One region of the Bacteroides luhongzhouii genome, then DNA from elsewhere that is predicted to be linked to it. Evidence: riboswitches for the same ligand, from Rfam matches in the RefSeq annotation. Region 1 holds a riboswitch; each other region holds the start of a gene.

Evidence for each region. A riboswitch is a leader RNA that binds a small molecule or an ion and turns the genes downstream of it on or off. The one in region 1 is predicted to bind cobalamin.
Region 2: linked by a shared signal. The riboswitch ahead of accC (acetyl-CoA carboxylase biotin carboxylase subunit) and the one ahead of GD631_RS19270 (TonB-dependent receptor plug domain-containing protein) in region 1 are both predicted to bind cobalamin.
Region 3: linked by a shared signal. The riboswitch ahead of GD631_RS21640 (TonB-dependent receptor) and the one ahead of GD631_RS19270 (TonB-dependent receptor plug domain-containing protein) in region 1 are both predicted to bind cobalamin.
Region 4: linked by a shared signal. The riboswitch ahead of GD631_RS20975 (anaerobic ribonucleoside triphosphate reductase) and the one ahead of GD631_RS19270 (TonB-dependent receptor plug domain-containing protein) in region 1 are both predicted to bind cobalamin.

What each region holds. Positions count from the first base shown of each region.
Region 1 is NZ_CP059973.1:5,054,722-5,059,814, reverse strand. It holds gene GD631_RS19275 (YncE family protein) at 1-1,824, opposite strand, end outside; gene GD631_RS19270 (TonB-dependent receptor plug domain-containing protein) at 1,849-3,891, opposite strand; cobalamin riboswitch at 4,075-4,275, opposite strand; gene GD631_RS19265 (DUF5106 domain-containing protein) at 4,707-5,093, opposite strand, start outside.
Region 2 is NZ_CP059973.1:5,444,798-5,449,890, forward strand. It holds gene GD631_RS22250 (hypothetical protein) at 1-343, opposite strand, end outside; gene pncB (nicotinate phosphoribosyltransferase) at 510-1,685, shown strand; gene GD631_RS20845 (thioredoxin family protein) at 1,831-2,154, opposite strand; cobalamin riboswitch at 2,430-2,633, shown strand; gene accC (acetyl-CoA carboxylase biotin carboxylase subunit) at 2,766-4,280, shown strand; gene GD631_RS20855 (acyl-CoA carboxylase biotin carboxyl carrier protein subunit) at 4,303-4,812, shown strand; gene GD631_RS20860 (acyl-CoA carboxylase subunit beta) at 4,832-5,093, shown strand, end outside.
Region 3 is NZ_CP059973.1:5,655,754-5,660,846, reverse strand. It holds gene GD631_RS21650 (FecCD family ABC transporter permease) at 1-683, opposite strand, end outside; gene GD631_RS21645 (ABC transporter substrate-binding protein) at 680-1,813, opposite strand; cobalamin riboswitch at 1,939-2,149, shown strand; gene GD631_RS21640 (TonB-dependent receptor) at 2,361-4,367, shown strand; gene GD631_RS21635 (DUF5074 domain-containing protein) at 4,364-5,093, shown strand, end outside.
Region 4 is NZ_CP059973.1:5,475,105-5,480,197, forward strand. It holds gene GD631_RS20975 (anaerobic ribonucleoside triphosphate reductase) at 1-2,049, opposite strand, end outside; cobalamin riboswitch at 2,082-2,270, opposite strand; gene GD631_RS20980 (Rpn family recombination-promoting nuclease/putative transposase) at 2,559-3,419, opposite strand; gene GD631_RS20985 (HU family DNA-binding protein) at 3,883-4,395, opposite strand; gene GD631_RS20990 (DUF4248 domain-containing protein) at 4,745-5,017, shown strand.

The DNA of each region.
Region 1 (5,093 bases):
TATCTTGAAATTACTTCCTTCCTTGCTGTTAGGATGGTTGTCTGCATATCCCCACGGATAGCAATATCCTACCCATAATCCATTCTCCAAAACGGCATTATCTTTTAGACGTGTTCCCTGAAATGTGATTTCATCACTTTCTATCCAAAGTGGATAATATGATTCCTGGTTATGGAAGCTGTTACGGAAGATATATCCTTCGTTGCCTTGATTGTCTTTCCAAAAAACTTTTAGGTTGGCAGGATTCGGACGGTGATAGGTTATTTCATATCCGCGTGTTTCTGTGTCTTTCCCGTATTCGCTTCCTTTCAATTCATACCACTCATCATCAGGCTTTCCATTACCATTTACATCTTTGGATACAAATACGATCCCCGGTTCGGCACTTCCGCCCAATGCTCCTGTTCCGGTTTTGGAGTTATAGTAAGCATTGCCTTTTATCTTGAAGTCATATTCTCCTGTTACATTCGGAATGGATTGTGGGAACCCTAAAACAATGTAACCGCCGAATCCTCCCAATGTAAGGAGTGATTTTTGCTGGATTCTGCGGGTTGCTTCTTCTAGTATATCATCATAAGTAAAGCCCTCCTTATATGCTGAAGTGGTAGTGTTGATAAACTGTCCGGGAGCTGGGCGATATTCCCATACTTTATTGGCGAAAGCCAGAGGGTTTTCTTTCTCATCATCGTTGTCATCAATATCGCTTTGTGAGGCTTTGTCACTGAATGCGATTGTATTCGGGTTAAGTCCGATGTTGTTCAGACGGAACAGGAGTTGTCCTTGTTGGTTGAAACAAAGTAGGTCACCGTAAGTGGTGTAATCACGGGCTTCGGTGATATATACATTGTTGCTGTAAGGGTTGATGTTGATACCGTAAGGTGTCTTTATTACAGTTCCATCGGTTATGAAATTCTCACGGATTGTTTCTTCTGTTTTCAGATTGAACATCTTGATAGAAGAAGTCTGTGTGGTATAGTTGTAATTGTATAGGTAGGCTATGTCTCCGTCGATGGCGAAGTTTTGCACTTTCTCGTTAGATTGAGTAACCTTGTTTGTCCGGCAATCTATCTTGACGAAGTTATAATCGCCGGCTTCTACATCTTCGCCACGGGTGGCTACATAAACGGTTTCGTCCGGACCTGCTGCTATTTTACCGGGATTCGGGCCTACTGTTAGTTTGCTACTTTCTTTAAATGTGGCAATATCGACAACAGATACCGTGTTGTCTACACCCAGTCCTGATGAATAGTCCAACCCGCCGGAATTGGAAATATATAACTTTTCGTTTTGTACACAAATACCGTCGGGGTTGCGTCCCACTGATGTGATAGCTTCTATGGATAGGGAGGTGGTGTCTATACGTGCAACGGTTCCATCGTATGAACATACGTATGCCTTTTCTTTGTGAAAAGCGATGTAGCGTGGCTGCCGGGAACTTCCGTTTTCTGCCAACATCTGAATCTGTTTCAATGAGCTTCCCGTACGAAAGTCTATCACTTCTATCGTACTGGAGATATTGACTATCACATATATCTTGCTTCCATAAATAGCCATATCGTTGGCTGTATCTCCTAATCCCCGGCGGTTGACTGCTTTGAAATAGTCACGAACCATTTGCTGGTTGCCGAAAGAAAAACGTGCCAGCGAGCTATTGTTCTGATTGAACAGTCCTTCGCATAATACATATAATTCGGCGGTACCCGTTTCTGTCGGATCGCCTATAATGCCTGATGTGAAGGGCTTGTCCTCCATATCATCACATGCCACAAATAAGATTATGAATGACAGCCAGCACGAGAATATATATATTAGTTTCCTTTTCACGTCAATATCTTACCTTTATAATAGTTAATATCTTATTTTTATTGTAGCCCTTACGGATCGTCCGGGCATTGGGAAGTATTTCACAATCTCGTAATTCTTGTCCATCAGGTTCAATACTTCCACGCTGAGAGAGGTCGTGATTTTTCTGATCTGAAAATCACGGCTTGCAGAAATGCTGTGGTCGCTATAGCTATCCAATCTGTTTTCGGCAATGTTTTGTCCTAATGCATAGCGTTTTCCGGAAAAAAGGAATGAATAAGACAGATTGATCCACGGTGTTTCGACGCCTGCCTGTCCCGAAGCGGAGACGCGGGGAGTGTAAGCTATTTGATGTTTGTATGTCGATTCATACGTGCTTGGATCGGGTGGGGTAACGTCTAATGCTCGTTGGTATGTGTAGTTACCCGAGAGGTTGATGCGGATTTTTTCCCAGGGTTGGAGGGAGAGACTTCCTGTAGCATCAATGCCTTTGATGTCAACTTCACCCAGGTTTTTCATGCTCCATACGGCAAGGTTCTTGGTAGGATAAGCGATGATTTTATCTGTAACCTTATTATAATAAGCATCGACGGTTGCTGACAAATAGGGTAGGAATGGGCATACATTCTTGCTGTATGTCAGTCCGATGTTGTATTGTTTGGCTTTTTCCGGTTTTAGTTGGGTATTGCCTACTTCTTCGTAATATAAGTCGTTGAAACTTGCCAGGCGGAAAATATCTTTATAGAAGAAGCGTACACGGAATTCTTCATGATGAAAAGGTTTGAATGCGGCACTTACGTAAGGGGTTAGTTTACGGTGATTGCCGGCACTGCCGCCTTTCTTTACATCTTCATTGATAACGGTTGCCAATGCGGATGCGGAGATTGTTAACCAGTCATTCACGTATTTGCCGGCGAATGCCGTTAGCCATGAATAGCGCGTGGGATGTACAAAGTTGTTTAGATCGGCGTTCATGGTGTTGATGCTTCCGTCGGTGGAAAGAGAGAATGAGAGGTTGCTCAACAGTCTGTATAGTACAGAAGCGGAAAGGTAATATTCCTGCTGATAATAGCTGTTTTCCGTTTTCTTTAAAGAGTTCTTGGTATCGGGGTCCAGATAACGTTGATAGCTCCAATTCCACTTGGCAGAGGTTTGGAACACCCATTGCTGACTGAATTCTTTCTTGTATTGACTTTGTATGAAAGTGTTTTTATCCCACAAGTGTTGTGTGGAATGGTCGTTATAGAAGGTTGTAGCTTTGGGTAGTCCCCGGGAGGACTGGAAGTAGTAGGCTTTCAACCGCCATTGTTCTTTATCGGAGAAGTTGCCGTAGAGTCCGGCTTCAGCACGGAACGTCTGTACGTCTGTATTTTTCCGTTTCTCACGTGAGGACAGATCTCCTTCTGCACTTCCATAGCGCAGGGTATATGGATAATGTCCGTCAGAGGACATCCATTCGCCACTGACTGACATGCTCCATGTTTTATTGAATTGTTGTTCCAGCAGGAGGGAGGGATTGACTAATCCCCAAGAACCTGTTTTGAAAGCTCCTGCTACGTTGGTCTTTTTGTCCTTCGTGAATAGTGGGGTAAGTGTCTGGATATTCAGTATGCCTGCTGCTGCAAAGAAGCGGGCAGGTTGGAAGATATTATCGCTTTGTCCGTTGTTTAGAGAAAGTCTGTCAACATTATCGAGCGAGAAGCGACCTATATCAATTTGGCCTGTTTGGCAATCGGTCAGGGTAATTCCGTCATAGCCGACAGCGGTATGTTGGGCTCCCAGGCTTCGTATGGATACTGTTTTCAGTCCGCCGATGCCTCCGTAATCTTTTACAGTCACTCCGGCAAAGTGTTTCACCGCGTCGGAGACTTGCAGGGCGTGCAGGTTTTTCAGGGCGTCTTTGGAGAATACTTGCAGGGGAGCGGTTGAGCGTATTTCGCGGGTTTGATAGAGGTCTGATACTGTTATTTCGGGAATAGAATATGTATGTGTCGTATCTACCTTTTGCTGTTGTGCAAAAAGTGGTATGGATAAGAATTGGCAGCTGAATACTGCAAAGATCACTTTATTAAATGTTCTTTTTTTCATTTATTCCTTTTTCAGTCTGTTGTTGTTTATAAGTGTCCGGGCGAAATCCCTTCGACCGGACACGCATAAATAAACTTGGCAGAGTTTATTCGTTTTAACACACTTTCTCTGAATCAGAGTGATGAATGAAATGATAGACGACTTGTCCGGTTCATTAGACTCAACGCTTTTTCCTCGAAAGCAGTGAAACTTATTTGCATGGTAGGTCTTCTGACTTATTCCTGTTACAAACGCCTTCCCGGATTGGTCTCCAGTGGCAATGAGTGAATTGCTTGTAACTTGTATGGAACTTACAGCAGCGGGACTGTTCAGGACTTGCACCTGATTCCCTTTTAATTGCTTCCCCCGCATGGGAGTCGCAAACCAATGCGCGACAAAGATAGGGAGTTTATTTGTTTTTTCCAAAGGGATGTTCTTTTTCTTTCGTCTTGATACGAAAGAGAAAGAACCAAAAAGAAAGGATCAAGGCTGCGTTTTTTCAGCTACTCCGGTGCTTCCTCCGGCTAAAGGGCAGAAACTCGCTACGCTCAAACAGTCTGCCCTTTTTGACGCCGAAGAAAACACCTGCGCTTGACGCTGAAAAAACGAGGCCGGGGAGGCGTGTGGGGTGGGTGTGAGGTGGGGGGAGGTAGGTTGGTTGTTGGTGGGGGAGATTCTTTGGGGAAATGGTGACGCTATCCGGCGTAAATAGTGACGGTATATGGCAAGGATACCGTTAGTATCTTGAGCATATACCGTCACTATCTTTTCTATGTTAATCAAGCGGCCTATGTTGGCTTATATGCTGTATGTCAACAGGGATTTCTTGTGTATGTTTATTTATTGCTTTTCATTAGCAGGTATTCTTCAACAGCTTGTGCGGTGGCGTCTTTTAAGAGCACAGTTTTTTCCTTGTTGAGAAGGTAGAGGGTGGGGATTGCTTTCAAGTCGTATAGTTGTTGTTCTTTGATGGCGAGTTTCTTGTCGTATCCGTTGATCCATTCTTTGGGGAATTCATTCAGGTGTTTTCGCCATTCGTCCAGTTCTTCGTCAGGATAGACGGAGAGGACTGTTAGTTTCTTTTGTTCCAGAAGTTGGTTGATGATAGGGGCGTTTTTCAGAGCGTCTATCGTTTCTGTGCAGGCATGGCAACCTGGGTTGTTGATGAATAGCAGGATGTAATCCGTTTGTTGTTGGTAGAGGGAACCTTGCGCGCCGGAGGC
Region 2 (5,093 bases), 390 kb from region 1:
AGCGAAAATAAAAGTGCTTATAAGCACCGTTCATCAATGAGCCCTTGTAAAAACAACGTTCCACGCCATCTACTTGTTTCCGGCAAATACTGTCGGAGTCATAGACCTTCAAAGAAGATGCTTCCGGTTCTTTTAGCAATGATTCGGAAAGTGCATCGGGAATAATCCAATCACTTCCTTTATAAAAATCCATAGAGAAAACTTCGGAAATAGCAGTAGTTTTTTCGCCTAAAGCGTTTTCCTGTGTTTCCTGATTTGTGGAAGAAGACTGCGAAGTTCCTCCGTTTTTTCCACCACATGATAACAACAGTAATACGCAGCTATATACCAAAGCTTTTTTCACACCAAACATCTTTTATTTAATACATAATTACGGCGAATTTAATGATAATATCAGAGAGTCAGGCATAAATCGATCCAAAAAATGGAATAATTATCAGTCGGGAGACTATTATTTCGTTCAACAAATACTAACTTTACAACGTTATTAATAGAAAAGAACGAACGTCATGATTGTTAAAACACTACTAGATACAGACCTCTATAAGTTTACCACCTCGTACGCTTATATCAAACTGTTTCCTTATGCAATGGGTACTTTTAGTTTCAATGACCGGAATGAGACAAAATATACCGAAGCTTTTCTGGAAACACTCAAGACAGAGATCAAGAATCTTAGTCAGCTGAGATTCACGGAAGAGGAGTTGGAATACATGACGAAAAATTGCAGATTCCTTCCGAGAATCTACTGGGAATGGTTGTCTTCTTTTCGTTTCGACCCGAATAAGATTGATATTCATCTGGATGAAACCTGTCACCTCCACATCGAAGTAACTGACTTGCTTTATAAAGTGACTTTATATGAAGTACCTTTGCTCGCCATTGTCTCCGAAATCAAAAACCGGTTCTTCGGTCATATAGCCGACATGAACGGGATTCTTTGCAAACTGTCGGAGAAAATAGAGTTATCGAACCAACACCAGCTCCGCTTTTCAGAGTTCGGCACACGGAGAAGATTCTCTATTGATGTGCAGGAAACGGTTATCAAAAAACTGAACGAGACAGCACAATATTGCACCGGAACTTCCAACTGCAACTTTGCAATGAAATATGGAATGAAAATGATGGGGACTCACCCTCATGAATGGTTTATGTTTCATGGAGCACAGTTCGGATATAAACATGCCAACTATATGGCACTCGAAAACTGGGTGAATGTTTATGACGGTGATTTGGGTATCGCACTTTCCGACACCTATACTTCCGGCATCTTCCTTAGTAACCTTAGCCGTAAACAAGCAAAACTTTTCGACGGTGTGCGCTGTGATTCCGGTAATGAATTTGAGTTTATCGACAAGCTGGTTGCCCGTTACAAAGAGTTGGGAATTGACGCGACAACCAAAACCATCGTATTCAGCAATGCGCTCGACTTTACAAAAGCATTGGATATTCAAGAATACTGCAAAAACAAAATCCGCTGCTCTTTCGGAATAGGCACGAACCTTACCAACGATACCGGGTTCGAACCTTCGAACATTGTGATGAAACTGACGCAATGCAAGATGAATGTCAATCAGGAATGGAGGGAATGCATCAAACTGTCTGATGATGAAGGAAAACATACCGGAAGTCTTGAAGAAGTACAGGCTTGCCTGTACGAGTTGAGGTTAAACAGAAACCAATAATCAAGACGACGGAAAGGCTATAAAAAGAAAAACAGAAGTACCTCGATAGAAAATACTTTCTGCTTTTCCTTCATATATGCCATACTGAAATGCACCTGCATAAAACCAGCTATTTATATCATTGTAATAAGCGATACAATATTTTTCAGGATTTGAACCCTTTCACTGCTCTTTCCAATCTTTCCAAAGGTAATTCACCGGATTGCCGCCAAAGCTGTTCCCCTTTTCTAAAAAGAATAAAAGTAGGGGTTGACTCCACCGTATAAAAATCAGTAAGGGCAGGTTCCTGGTCGATGTCCACTTCCACTACTTCCAATGTTCCTTCCATCAGTTTCTTGAATTCTTCAACAACCGGTTTCATGCGTTGGCAGTGAGGACACCACGTTGCGTAAAACTCTGCCATTACCCAATCACCGTTAGCCAGCTTCTCCTGATTTCTTTCTTCACGAGCTATTTTCTTTTCTTTCATAATGAAATCTCCTTTTAATTAATAATTATCAACCTAACAATATCAGGAGAAAGATGGTTTAGAAAAGAAGCAAGGTTACACACTAATTAAAGAATCAAACCCGTTTGCATTTACCCGACCAACTATCAATATCCAAGCGAATATTCTCTGTACGGTGAAAAGACTTCTCTGCATCATACTTCGTTCCTATCACTTTATCTTCCGGACTAAGGACAAGCATTGCACAAAATCGAAACTTTCGTGCAAAAAAGAAACATCTTATTCAATATTTATTTATCTTTGCCCCCCGAAATGGTTCAGAATCCGTATCCAACGGACGATGATTAATAGGGAATCGGGTGCAAATCCCGGACAGTCCCGCTGCTGTGAAACTCTGTTCAATGTCTTATAATTGAACTAATTTAACGCCACTGATGTTATTCGGGAAGGCAAATAAGACAAGAGTCAGTCAGAAGACCTGCCATTTTGTGTAAGACGCCCCTCTCCTCGTGGGTTAGGAGAAAGAGTATCACTTGTTAAGCCCCAAATCAAAAAAATACTGTTTTTCGTCGGGTGGAGTATGTCCATTAGACGGGAAGACATTAATAAGTATGTACTTAATTGAAAAAAGTATGATAAAAAAAATCTTAGTAGCCAATCGCGGTGAAATTGCCGTAAGGGTAATGCGTTCCTGCCGGGAAATGGAGATAACGAGTATCGCTATCTTCTCCGAAGCAGACCGGACCGCGAAGCACGTGCTTTATGCAGACGAAGCTTATTGCGTAGGGCCGGCAGCATCCAAAGAGAGTTATCTGAATATAGAAAAAATCATCGAAGTGGCAAAAGCAGCTCATGCAGACGCCATCCATCCGGGTTACGGCTTCTTGTCCGAGAATGCCACCTTCGCCCGTCGATGTCAGGAAGAAGGAATCATCTTTATCGGACCCAATCCGGAAACAATGGAAGCTATGGGAGATAAAATTGCTGCCCGTATCAAAATGATTGAGGCGGGAGTACCCGTAGTTCCCGGCACACAAGACAACCTGAAAAGCGTGGAAGAAGCAATAGAGCTTTGCAATAAAATCGGTTATCCGGTGATGCTGAAGGCTTCTATGGGTGGTGGTGGAAAAGGAATGCGCCTCATCCACAGTGCCGAAGAAGTGGAAGAAGCATATACCACTGCCAAGAGCGAATCATTGTCTTCCTTTGGTGACGACACGGTTTACCTGGAGAAGTTCGTTGAAGAGCCTCATCACATCGAGTTCCAGATTCTTGGTGACAAGCATGGAAACGTCATTCATCTGTGCGAACGCGAATGTTCCGTGCAACGCCGTAACCAGAAAATCGTGGAAGAGACTCCTTCGGTTTTCGTCACTCCCGAACTGCGAAAAGACATGGGTGAAAAAGCGGTAGCGGCGGCTAAAGCTGTGAACTACATCGGTGCGGGTACTATCGAATTCCTTGTTGATAAACACCGCAACTATTATTTCCTTGAAATGAACACCCGCTTGCAGGTGGAACATCCGATTACAGAAGAAGTGATTGGAGTAGATTTGGTAAAAGAGCAAATTAAAGTTGCCGACGGACAAGTGCTTCAACTGAAACAAGAGAATATCCAACAACGTGGACACGCTATCGAATGTCGTATCTGTGCCGAAGACACTGAAATGAATTTCATGCCGAGTCCGGGTATCATCAAACAGATTACAGAGCCAAACAGTATCGGTGTGCGTATTGACAGCTATGTATACGAAGGATATGAAATCCCGATCTACTATGACCCGATGATCGGCAAACTGATTGTGTGGGCTACCAATCGCGAATATGCGATCGAGCGAATGCGCCGTGTTCTCCACGAATATAAATTGACCGGAGTGAAAAACAACATCAGCTATCTGCGTGCCATCATGGATACACCTGATTTTGTAGAAGGTCATTATGACACAGGGTTCATTGCCAAGAACGGCGAGTACCTGAAACAACGGATTATGCGCACCAGCGAACACTCCGAAAATATTGCCCTGATCGCTGCCTACATAGACTATCTGATGAATCTCGAAGAGAACAACAGCGGTATGGCTGCCGACAACCGCCCTATCAGCAAGTGGAAAGAGTTCGGATTGCATAAAGGTGTGTTGAGAATCTAATTTTAACAAAGAGAATTCAATTATGGAAATTCATATAGGAAACCGTGTGGCCGAAATAGAACTGGTCAACAAGGAAGATAATAAGGTAGTGCTCACCATTGATGGAAAAACGTTTGAAGCAGACGTAGTGATGGCAGAAAACGGCACTTGCAACATCTTGATGGATGGACGCAGTTCGAACGCACAGCTGATTCGCCGTGATAACGGAAAAAGTTATAAAGTGAATACGCATTATAGCAGTTTCAATGTAGAAATAGTGGACAGCCAAGCGAAATATCTGCGTATGCGCAAGAAAGGGGAAGAAGAACAGAATGACTGTATCATTTCTCCGATGCCGGGCAAAGTAGTGAAAATACCTGTGGTAACCGGTCAGGAAATGAAAGCTGGAGATACCGCTATCGTTATCGAAGCCATGAAGATGCAAAGCAACTACAAAGTGACTTCAGACTGCCGCATTAAAGAAATTCTGGTTCAGGAAGGTGATAACATAACCGGCGACCAGACATTAATAACATTAGAACCGATTGCATAATATAAGAACGGATTGCATTATGGAAGAAATGAATAAAGCATACGCCACGTTCGAGGAACGTGACCGCATCGCTTCTCTTGGTGGAGGCGTTGATAAAATAGAGAAGCAACACGAAAGCGGTAAAATGACTGCTCGCGAACGTATCGACATGTTGCTCGATAAAGGTACTTTCGTTGAACTGGACAAGCTAATGGTTCACCGTTGTACGAACTACGGCATGGATAAAAACAAAATTCCGGGAGACGGTATCGTTTCAGGTTACGGAAAGGTGGACGGTCGCC
Region 3 (5,093 bases), 600 kb from region 1:
AGCAACAACAGATTCAGTGATTTGATACAGGCGATGGATAGCAGCAATCCTATGCATATTACTGGTGTTATAATCGTTAATTGCCCTGTCGTGATGTGACTAAGTGACCCCAAAGACCAGAGTGTGAACATTTTCAGTTGTTCTGCAGAACTTAGGTATTGTAATATCTGGATGATAGCTCCCGCTACGTAACCTATCATGACTCCCATAATCAGTACACCTAATATATTCTTTACTTTTCGACTGATGATGGCTACTCCCAACAGGATGACGGAAGTCCCTATCCACCCCGAACCTACAATACCGACTGATTGCAGAAAGGGAAAATCTGTCCAACCGAGAAGCGGGGCGCCTAGTATAAACAATGCCACTCCAAGACCCGCCCCGGAACTCACTCCCAACAAGTAAGGATCTGCCAAAGGATTCTGGAAGACCGTCTGCATTTGCAGACCGCTTACCGAAAGAGCTATACCTATTAATGCCGCTACTATGACGCGGATAAAGCGGATGGAGAGAACGATATTGCGGGTGGTTTCATCACATTCGCCGCCGGTGAGTACGGCTCCTATCTTTGATATAGGGATGAAAGTATCTCCTGTTGCTATATCTATTAATAGTAACAGGATGGCAACTATTCCTAATGCGGTGAATAATAGAGCGGTACGTCTGCAGAATGGTTTCATTTCAGGTGTCTGTAATAATAAGGTGAATCGTAAACGAGTTCCGGATGGAAAATATGAATCAGATCACGTAACACCACATCAGGACGAACAACTGCCGATTCCCAATAGTCATTGCCTCCTGTTGATGTCAGTCGCAAGTTATTGTTGTAGACTGTCTTTTCCCGGACGGCTTTAGCATCTGCAAATTTAGGATTCACAGCTTTTAATTCGTCTAATGTGGTGACCGAACCTACATTGATCCAATAATCTGCCTTTTGTATCAGTCCGTAGGCTGTTTCCAAGCCGATAGGAGTTGAACTGTTGGAATTATTTTCCTTATAGATATAATCTGCACCAGCGTCTGCAACCAACTGTGCCATGTAGCTTTGGGTGGAAGGCATTACCCAACTGTCGTTCCACGGAGTGTTGAACATGACGGTAGGGTGTTGGCTGATGGAGTCGGTAAGAGCTTTTAAAGCATGGTAGCGTTTCGGAATTTCCCGGAACACTTCAATCCCTTTCTTCCGGTTGTCAATCAATTCGGAAAGAACAACCATCCACTCGGCTTTTCCTAGTGGAGATTCTTCCAGATATTCTCCCATATATATATAAGGTATGGCTAATTCTTTCAGTTTATCTGTAACAGCTGTTTGAGCATCACCAATACCATATAATAGTACGACGTCCGGTTTTAATCCCAGCAACAACTCGTAATTCATTTCCGCTCCCATATCTTTGATTGAATCTTTGTGGGCGAGAATGCAGGGATTAGACACGTAATTGATGCCGGATACTCCGACAATACGTTTGAGTTCTCCCAGTGCATCAAGCATGGCGATATAGGAAGAAGACATACATACGATATTTCTGGCTCCGGCAGGAATGACGGGACCATTAAAGCCTGCAGGTGCTTGCTCTCCATTGCGCGAAATGAAATAGGACATTTTCACGTCTTGTGCTCCTTGCCACGGATTGGAGACTTGAATCAGTGTACTGGCTGCATTATCTGCCCCCAGTATTTTAAATCCGGAAGCATATTCGGGAGTATATATATCCTGGCTGAATGCTTCCAGAGATGTTTTATTACGGGATATACAGCTTGCCAAAAAGAAGAGGCATAGTAAAGCGATAGTTGAGATTGGAGATTTCACTTTTATACAGATTTTAATTAGAAAAAAGATTAGTGGATGCTTTCGAGTGGCAAAGATAGGACTAATTATTAGTTTGTTTTTATTTTCATTAGAATTTTCTTCTGATTTGTTTCTATTTGATGTATCTTTGCCGCAGAAATTTTGGTGTCATTCGTCCGATGCTACGGAAGAATGGTGAAAAGGGAATCAGGTGTAAATCCTGAACAGACCCGCTGCTGTAAGCTCCGCCAAAAGTTTTCCTACAATACTCAAATCCACTGTCTCACTTTGGAGAGATGGGAAGGGCGTTAGGAAAATGGAGTAAGTCAGAAGACCTGCCAAAGTTGAATTCTTGAAGCTTTCTGGGATTAGAGTTTGAAGAGTGCAGTTTTTAATTCAAAATACATCTTTAATTGCTGATGTGAAGTTTCAGAAAGGAGAAATATGCCTTTTTGAATGTTCCATTATACGGGGGAGAAGTACGTATATTGGTTTGAGTATGTAGAAAATTGCATCCTTGCTGTAACTCTATGAAAGTTTATTATTTAAATTAATAAACAGGAGGATTATGTTCAGGCAGATTCATTTTAGAGTATTTTGGATAGGATGCTTTTTGAGCATGTTTTTATTACTATCAGCACAAAGTAAACTGGATAGCTTACACCATCTTCATGAAGTAGTAATTACTGCTAAAATTAATAAGGAAGTGATTCCGGTGCAGTCTTTATCTGGTGATAAGTTAGAAAAATTAGCCGTACATTCGGTTGCAGATGCCATACGCTATTTTTCGGGAGTACAAGTAAAAGATTACGGTGGAATAGGAGGATTGAAGACCGTAAATATCCGAAGTATGGGGACGAATCATGTCGGAGTGTTCTATGATGGCATTGAATTGGGGAATGCACAGAATGGAGTGATTGATTTGGGACGCTTTTCTTTGGATAATATGGAGGCCGTTACTTTATATAATGGGCAGAAAAGTGCTATTTTCCAGCCAGCGAAAGATTTCGGTTCTGCCGGTTCTATTTATCTTCAGTCGAGAACGCCTGTTTTTCAGGCGAATAAGGCTTATCATGTAAAAGCTGCTTTTAAAACAGGCTCCTTTGGCGTTGTCAATCCATCTCTACTTTGGGAACAGAAACTAAGTGAGAATGTAAGTGCGTCACTTAGTACTGAATATATGTATACCACCGGAAAGTATAAATTTACTTATGCGGTAGCTGGGGGGTACGATACTACGGCAGTCCGCCGTAATGGCGATGTGAATGCTTTACGCACGGAAGGTGGTTTATATGGTAAAATAAAAGGCGGTTACTGGCGCACAAAAGCTTATTTTTATAATTCAGAACGTGGGTATCCTGGTGCTGTTGTGCGGAATCGTTTTTCACATGAAGATCGCCAATGGGATACCAATTTCTTTCTTCAGTCTTCTTTCAAGAAAGATTTTGGTGAAGCATATAGTCTGTTGTTGAATACCAAATATGCATATGATTATTTACACTATTTGGCAGATCCCAGAAAAGAGGAGGCTACTATGTATGTAAATAATACATATCGTCAACAGGAGGTTTACTTGTCAATGGCTAATAGAGTCACTATTCTTCCTTTTTGGGATATAAATCTTTCAGTGGACTACCAGTGGAATAAGTTGAATGCCAATCTGACTGATTTCCCTTATCCACGGCGAAATACGACGTTGGTGGCGGCGGCTACCTCTTTACATTTTGATCGTTTTAAGTTTCAGGCCAGTGTCTTGGGAACTTTCGTGCATGAGAACGTTGCTTCGGATACTACTTCAGCTGGGAATAAAATGGAATTTACTCCTACCGCCATCGCTTCCTATAAACCTTTCAAGAATATTGATTTTAATTTGCGTACCTTTTATAAGCGGATATTTCGTATGCCGACTTTAAATGATTTGTATTATACATTCATAGGAAATATAAAATTAAAACCAGAATATACAAATCAGTATAATATTGGATTCACTTATCAGAAGTTATTTACTGAAACATGGTTGCAAGCCTTGAATGTTCAGTTGGATGCATATTATAATGAAGTGGAAAATAAAATAATAGCTACTCCTACCAATAATTTCTTTCGTTGGACAATGATTAATTTGGGGCTTGTTGAAATTAAAGGAGTGGATGTTGTTTTACAAGGAGCCTGGAAATTAGGTGATAATTGGACCTTTGACAGCCGCTTATCATATACTTATCAGAAAGCACAGGATTTTACTGATAAGTTGGATGAGGATACATATGGAGGACAAATATCGTATATACCTTGGCATAGTGGCTCGGCTATACTAAATGCTGAATACAAATCATGGGAACTGAACTATAGTTTTATATATACAGGTGAGCGTTATGATGTTTCGGCTAATACTCCGGATAATTATCGTCTTCCTTGGTATACAAGTGACTTGTCTATAGCGAAGAAATTCAATTGGAAAAAGAATGATTTTAAGTTGACTTTGGAAGTCAATAATATTTTTAATCAACAATATGAAGTGGTGAGGTCTTATCCGATGCCAGGAACTAACTTTAAATTCATTTTAAACTTAACTATATGATTGTGAATAATATTCTTTCACGCGTCTTGTTTGGAATATTAGCAAGTGCTTGTTTGCTGGCTTGTCGGGGGGAACTTCCGGTTTTACCTTCTGATGAGATAGAAATCGGCAAGGATCCTTTAGGGGGTGTTCATATTAAAGGAATGTATCTTCTCAATGAAGGAAATATGGGTAGTAATAAGTGTACACTTGATTTTTATGACAGTACTACCGGTAAGTATCATCGTAATATTTATGCTGAACGGAATCCATCTGTAGTGAAGGAACTGGGAGATGTTGGAAATGACTTGCAGATTTATGGAGACAAGTTGTATGCTGTAATCAATTGTTCCAATTTTATAGAGGTGATGGATGTGGAAACTGCACAACATTTGGGGCAAATAGATGTGGTTAATTGCCGTTATATCACTTTTAGTAATGGAAAGGCGTATGTCAGTTCGTATGCGGGACCTGTTGGGATAGATCCCAATGCACGTCCGGGAAAAGTGGTTGAAGTGGATACGACAAATTTAGCTATCACCCGTGAAGTGGTAGTCGGTTATCAACCGGAAGAGATGGTGATAAAGGATGGAAAACTTTATGTTGCCAATTCTGGCGGATATCGTTTCCCTGATTATGACCGGACTGTATCGGTTATTGATTTGAAGACTTTTCAGGTTATTAAAACAATTGATGTAGCTATTAATCTTCACCATATGAAGTTGGATCGTTATGGACGTATATATG
Region 4 (5,093 bases), 420 kb from region 1:
GATCGGTTCTTTCACGTCTACATGGAAAGAGTTGACATAATAGTCGCGATCTGTCACTCCGGGGATTTTTCCATATTTCCGGCGGTCCATTTTCGTGAAACGTCCCGAAAGTCCTTCGGCAGGAGTAGCCAGAACGGAGTAGTTCAGGTTATATTTCTCTTTATATTCGTCTACCACTTTATTCATTTCCATCACCGCTTCATACAGCGTGTCCCATGCTTTCTGGTTGTGTCCGTGACCTTGTCCGTAGAGAGCCACCATCGCGTTGTGTCCGCCGATAAATCCGATCCCCAGTGTACCGCTGCGCAAGGCGTCTCCCACCTGTTCATTCGGATTCAGTTCTCCGCCGCCTTTCCACACATTATTTCCCATCATGAACGGGAACTGGCGTGCCAGGGCCGTACGCTGATACTGATAACGTTCGTAAAGCTGGTCGGCCACGAGCACAGACATTTGGTGTACGGATTCGATGAAAATTTCTTTTGCCTTTTGTTCGATGGCGTCCTTGTTGCGTTCATCTTCTACCAGATTTTCCGCTTTGATACGGGCTTCGATAGCCAGTCTTGGCATATTCAGTGTGGTGAACGAAAGATTGCCACGTCCTAAAGACGATTTTTCTCCGGCCACATTTTCAAAGACACGGGTACGGCAGCCCATCGTTGCCAGTTCGTAGATGTAACGTTGCGGATCGTCGGCTTTCCATTTCTCGTTCTGGTTGAAAGGTGTGTCGAGAAACATGAAGTTCGGGAACAACGCTTTCGCAGTGGTCTGGCAAGCCTTTAATAGCAAGTCGAAGTTGGGAGCCTCGTAACTGTCGGTCATTGCCTCTTCGATGTTCTCCGCTTTCATTGCTTTCTCAAAGTCTTTCTCCGAGTAAGAAACGCCGTCTTTCACCTTGAATATCTGGATGGGGAATACGGGCACTTCTCCTCTGGTGCCGAGGCCTTCAATGGTAGCTTTCAGCAGTTCTTCGATCACCATGCGGCCTTCGGCAGAAGTGTCCGTTCCGTAGTTGATGGAACTGAATACCACTTGGTTACCGCCACGAGAATGCATCGTGTTCAGGTTGTGGATGAATCCTTCCATTGCCTGATGCGTATCTTTACGGGTCTGCTGGTAGGCTTTTTCGACGATGCGGGCAAGGTGTTCCTTATCTATAATGATCTGTAAAGCGACCAGAGCGATGCGCAATGTTTCGCGTTCGGCCTCGGTGGACTTGATAGACGGAAGGTATTCTTTAATCAACGTGCGGATGGATTTCTCATCGGCCTGATTTCCGTTTTCCATAGCCACATAGAAGTTGATAAACGATGCCAGATGCTTGCGGAAAGATTTGGCTACTCCTTTTGCCATGAAGAAGTCGAAAGCCGGAATCGCCTGTCCGCCATGCTGCTCATTTTGGTTGGTCTGAAAGATGATGGTAGCCAGCGTAGCATAGCTTTGGATGCTTTGCGGGGTGCGGATGCTACCGTTCTTTGTGCGGAAACCGCGTTCAAAGAGGTCGTCCATATCATATTGGATGCAGGTTGTCGTCTTTGTCGGATAATAGTCCAGGTCGTGGATGTGAATGTCTCCCAACTGGTGTGCTTCGGCAAAACGTTTCGGCAACAAGTATTTATAGGTGTAATCTTTAGTCACTTCGGAAGCGAACGTCATCATCTGTCCGGCAGGGGTGTGACTGCTCATGTTGGCGTTGCTCAAATTGACATCGTTCTTGTCGATAGCCACAATGCCGTCCATCACCTGTTTCATCTGGGTTTTCTTCTCACGCTCCGTATTCCGCCATTCGCGATAGATGATGTATTTCTTCGCTACTTCCGGCCGCACTTTCATCAACGACTTTTCCACCAAGTCCTGAATCTCTTCTACGGTGATCGTGGGGGTAGCAAACTGACTGATAACATTCATGGTGATGTCAGCAATCAACTGCTGCTCATCCTGAATACCACTTGCACTGAATGCTTTACTGATTGCATTCTTAATCTTACTGATAGAGAAATCTTCTCTTTTACCATCACGTTTGATGATACAAATTTCCGCGTAGTTCATAACTTTAACTCCCGAAAGCATTAATAAATTAAAAATAGAAAATCTCTTCGGCAGGTCTTCTGACTTATCTCTCCCCCGCAACACCTTCCCACACCGGCATCGATGCAGTGGCCTATTGTGCGGATTCTTAGAGAATTACAGCAGCGGGTACTGTCGCCGATTTGCACAGCGTTCCCTCATTGACTAAACCTCTTTTTAGTTCCGAAACCGGATACAAAGATAGGAGATTATATCATAGCTTGGTTAGCTTTTAACATTAAATTTCGGGAAACTTTTCTTTCTCGCTGATACAGAAAGTTTTCCAAAACGGAAAACTTTTTTCTGATTTTAACGTGGATAATATTCCAAATCCGTTTATTTCACCCAAAAGACATATATAGTTTTCAGGTACTTTACCCTTAGCGGAAAAAGGATGTGTTAAAAGTCTCCACAACTATCGTTTGCTTCATAAGTTATAGACTATTTTTTCACTTTCGACAAAAACTTTCTTTCCGATAGAATGAAAGAAATTATAATTTTTCTATTTCTTCTTTCGAAAGCCCAGTAGATTTCATAATAATATCGTCAGCCACACCTAATTCTTTCAAATTACGAGCTGTTTCTTCTTTACCTTTTTGCAAACCTTTCTGCAAACCTTTTTGTAAGCCTTTTTGTAAACCCTTCTGTTCAGCAAAGTCCAACGTATTAAAATAATCGTTATAAACTTTCCATTCTTCTTCATACTGGGCTCTTTCCTCCTGGGTCATATTTGCTTTGGAAGCCAACTTTTCAAGTCGCTCGAAGACGGCCTTGCGAGCCTTGAAAGGCATCCGGTCAAGTGTATCCATATGCTTTAGTATATAAATCCAGCGTTCAAAATCATTTTCACATTCATCCTCTTCTTTATTGAAGTTCGGCAGTTCGATAAAAATCTGCCGGAACTTGTTGCTGAAGAGCTTCCCCGTATCCCTGTCAGAAAGAACGATATCCGTTCTAATTTTAGAGGGCATATCCTTATCCATCACGAAATTCATGAAGAACACTCCGTACACGGCATCCAGCTGGAAGTTCCAAACTCCCCTTTTCGCTTGCTGCGTAATGGCCCTAGAAAGATAGAAGAGGGCACGATCTTTAAAGTAAGGTTGTTCCCGGTTCTGCATTTCTACGATAATACGTTCACCGGTATCGGTCACGCAATAGATGTCGTAGATAAGACCTCGTTCTGTTTTTACTTCCGGCGGCTGTTCGTTGTTAAGGAACCTGATGTCGGTAATCACATGCTCTCCTACGAGCAAATCGTTCAAGAAGTCGATTAACAACTCCTTTTCTACCTCTCTGCCGAATAAAAACTTAAAGCCAAAATCGGTAAAGGGATTGATAAATCTTCCCATTATATGCTGTGTCTCAATTATAAAACAAAGATAGAGTTTTTTTGTTGAATACGGTCAAGAATAGAAGAAAATAAATGGATACAAAAAAAAGCTGCCTCATTCATCGGGAGACAGCTTCTTCATTTGAGCCTTGAGCCTTACTTTACTTTCACTTTATGAGTTGCTCCACGTTCGTTACCGGTTCCGTGAGCTACGTGCGGCACGTACACTAATCTTTTTCTGTCTTACTGCTTCTCCGATGACGGAACCGCAGAACAGCCTCAAGAATGTCTAACAACTTTTCCAATAATAATTTCATTCGCTTTTCTTTTAAGGTTGATAATCTATTTTATATCGGTCGAAGTGCAACCATCAGCTATACCCGATTCGCGGCTACTGATTAGTCGTCCATTAATAAGCTTTAGTTTGCCCGACAAACTTATCAGTTAGTCCCTGCGGATTCAGCTGTCGATTGAACTCCCGGTTAAGCTGCCGGGTCCGGCGCTTCTCCGCTTCCACCACCAGGTTTATTATCCTCATCCGGGTCTTTGTCAATGACATCATCGGCCACAAACGAACCCGCTACATCCTTGATGTGCACAAACTCCACTCCGGTGGTCAACGCACGGGTAGCACTCCCGTCGGCGGCACGAGTGTATTCGGGCGTAAACTGGCAACGCAATGAAGTGATCTGCGAACTGCTGACCTTATTTTCCAACTCTACCCCTTTCCCGTTTGCCTTGGCAATCATAGTAAACGTCCCCAAGCCTTCGAGACGTACCGTGCGACTGTTGAGCAACTGTTCACGCATCACCGACATCAGGTTGCGAATAACGTTGTGAACATCACCCGCCGTCAGCGAGGCTTTTTCCGCAATCAATTCCGCCATCTTCTGCGTGTTGACCATTTTCCCGAATTTCACCAGACGGGGATAATAAAGTTTCTGTCCTTCCTTGTTGGCAAGCGTTGCCTGATACGGTTTGTAAATTAATGGCATACTTTTTTTCCTTTCTTCTTTTTAATGATTAATGAATAAATTCTATCTGTAACCGATTACGAAAGCAAAAGTATATGAAAAGAAAAAAGCAGAAGAACACGACGTGACGACTCGTCACAAGAGACAACAAACAGGCACAACTTCTACACGAACTATGCCAACAGAGGCTTCTGTACAAAGCTGAACCACTTGGCATAAAAAAGCGTATCTTCGTATTCACACAGGATAAACTAAAAAAAACAGATAAGCTCCCGCTACTAATTAATGGCTATTTTTTCAGGAGTAATCCGCGCCTAAATTATGATATAAACTAATTATGAACACCTACTAATAATAGAAAGTATCGACAATGAAAACAGAAACAACAGCCCCCTCCGTCAGCCCAAAAGAAATACCGGAGACGGCAAACTCTACCCGCATACAGACTTACAGCAAAAGTCAGCTGGCCACACTTTATCTACCTCACATACAGCCTGCCTCGGCACGCCGCACCCTCCGCAGTTGGATTGCCAAAAATACGGCACTACAAGCCGCACTCGCCCAAACCGGCTACAGCGAAAAGGCAATCTTACTTACTCCGGCTCAAGTTGGACTATTCTTCAAGTTTTTGGGAGAACCCTAAAAAACAAAGGTGCGGTACGGAAAGGGATGACACGGATTTTTAAAGCTGCACAGCTATTTAAAAATCCGCGTCCGTC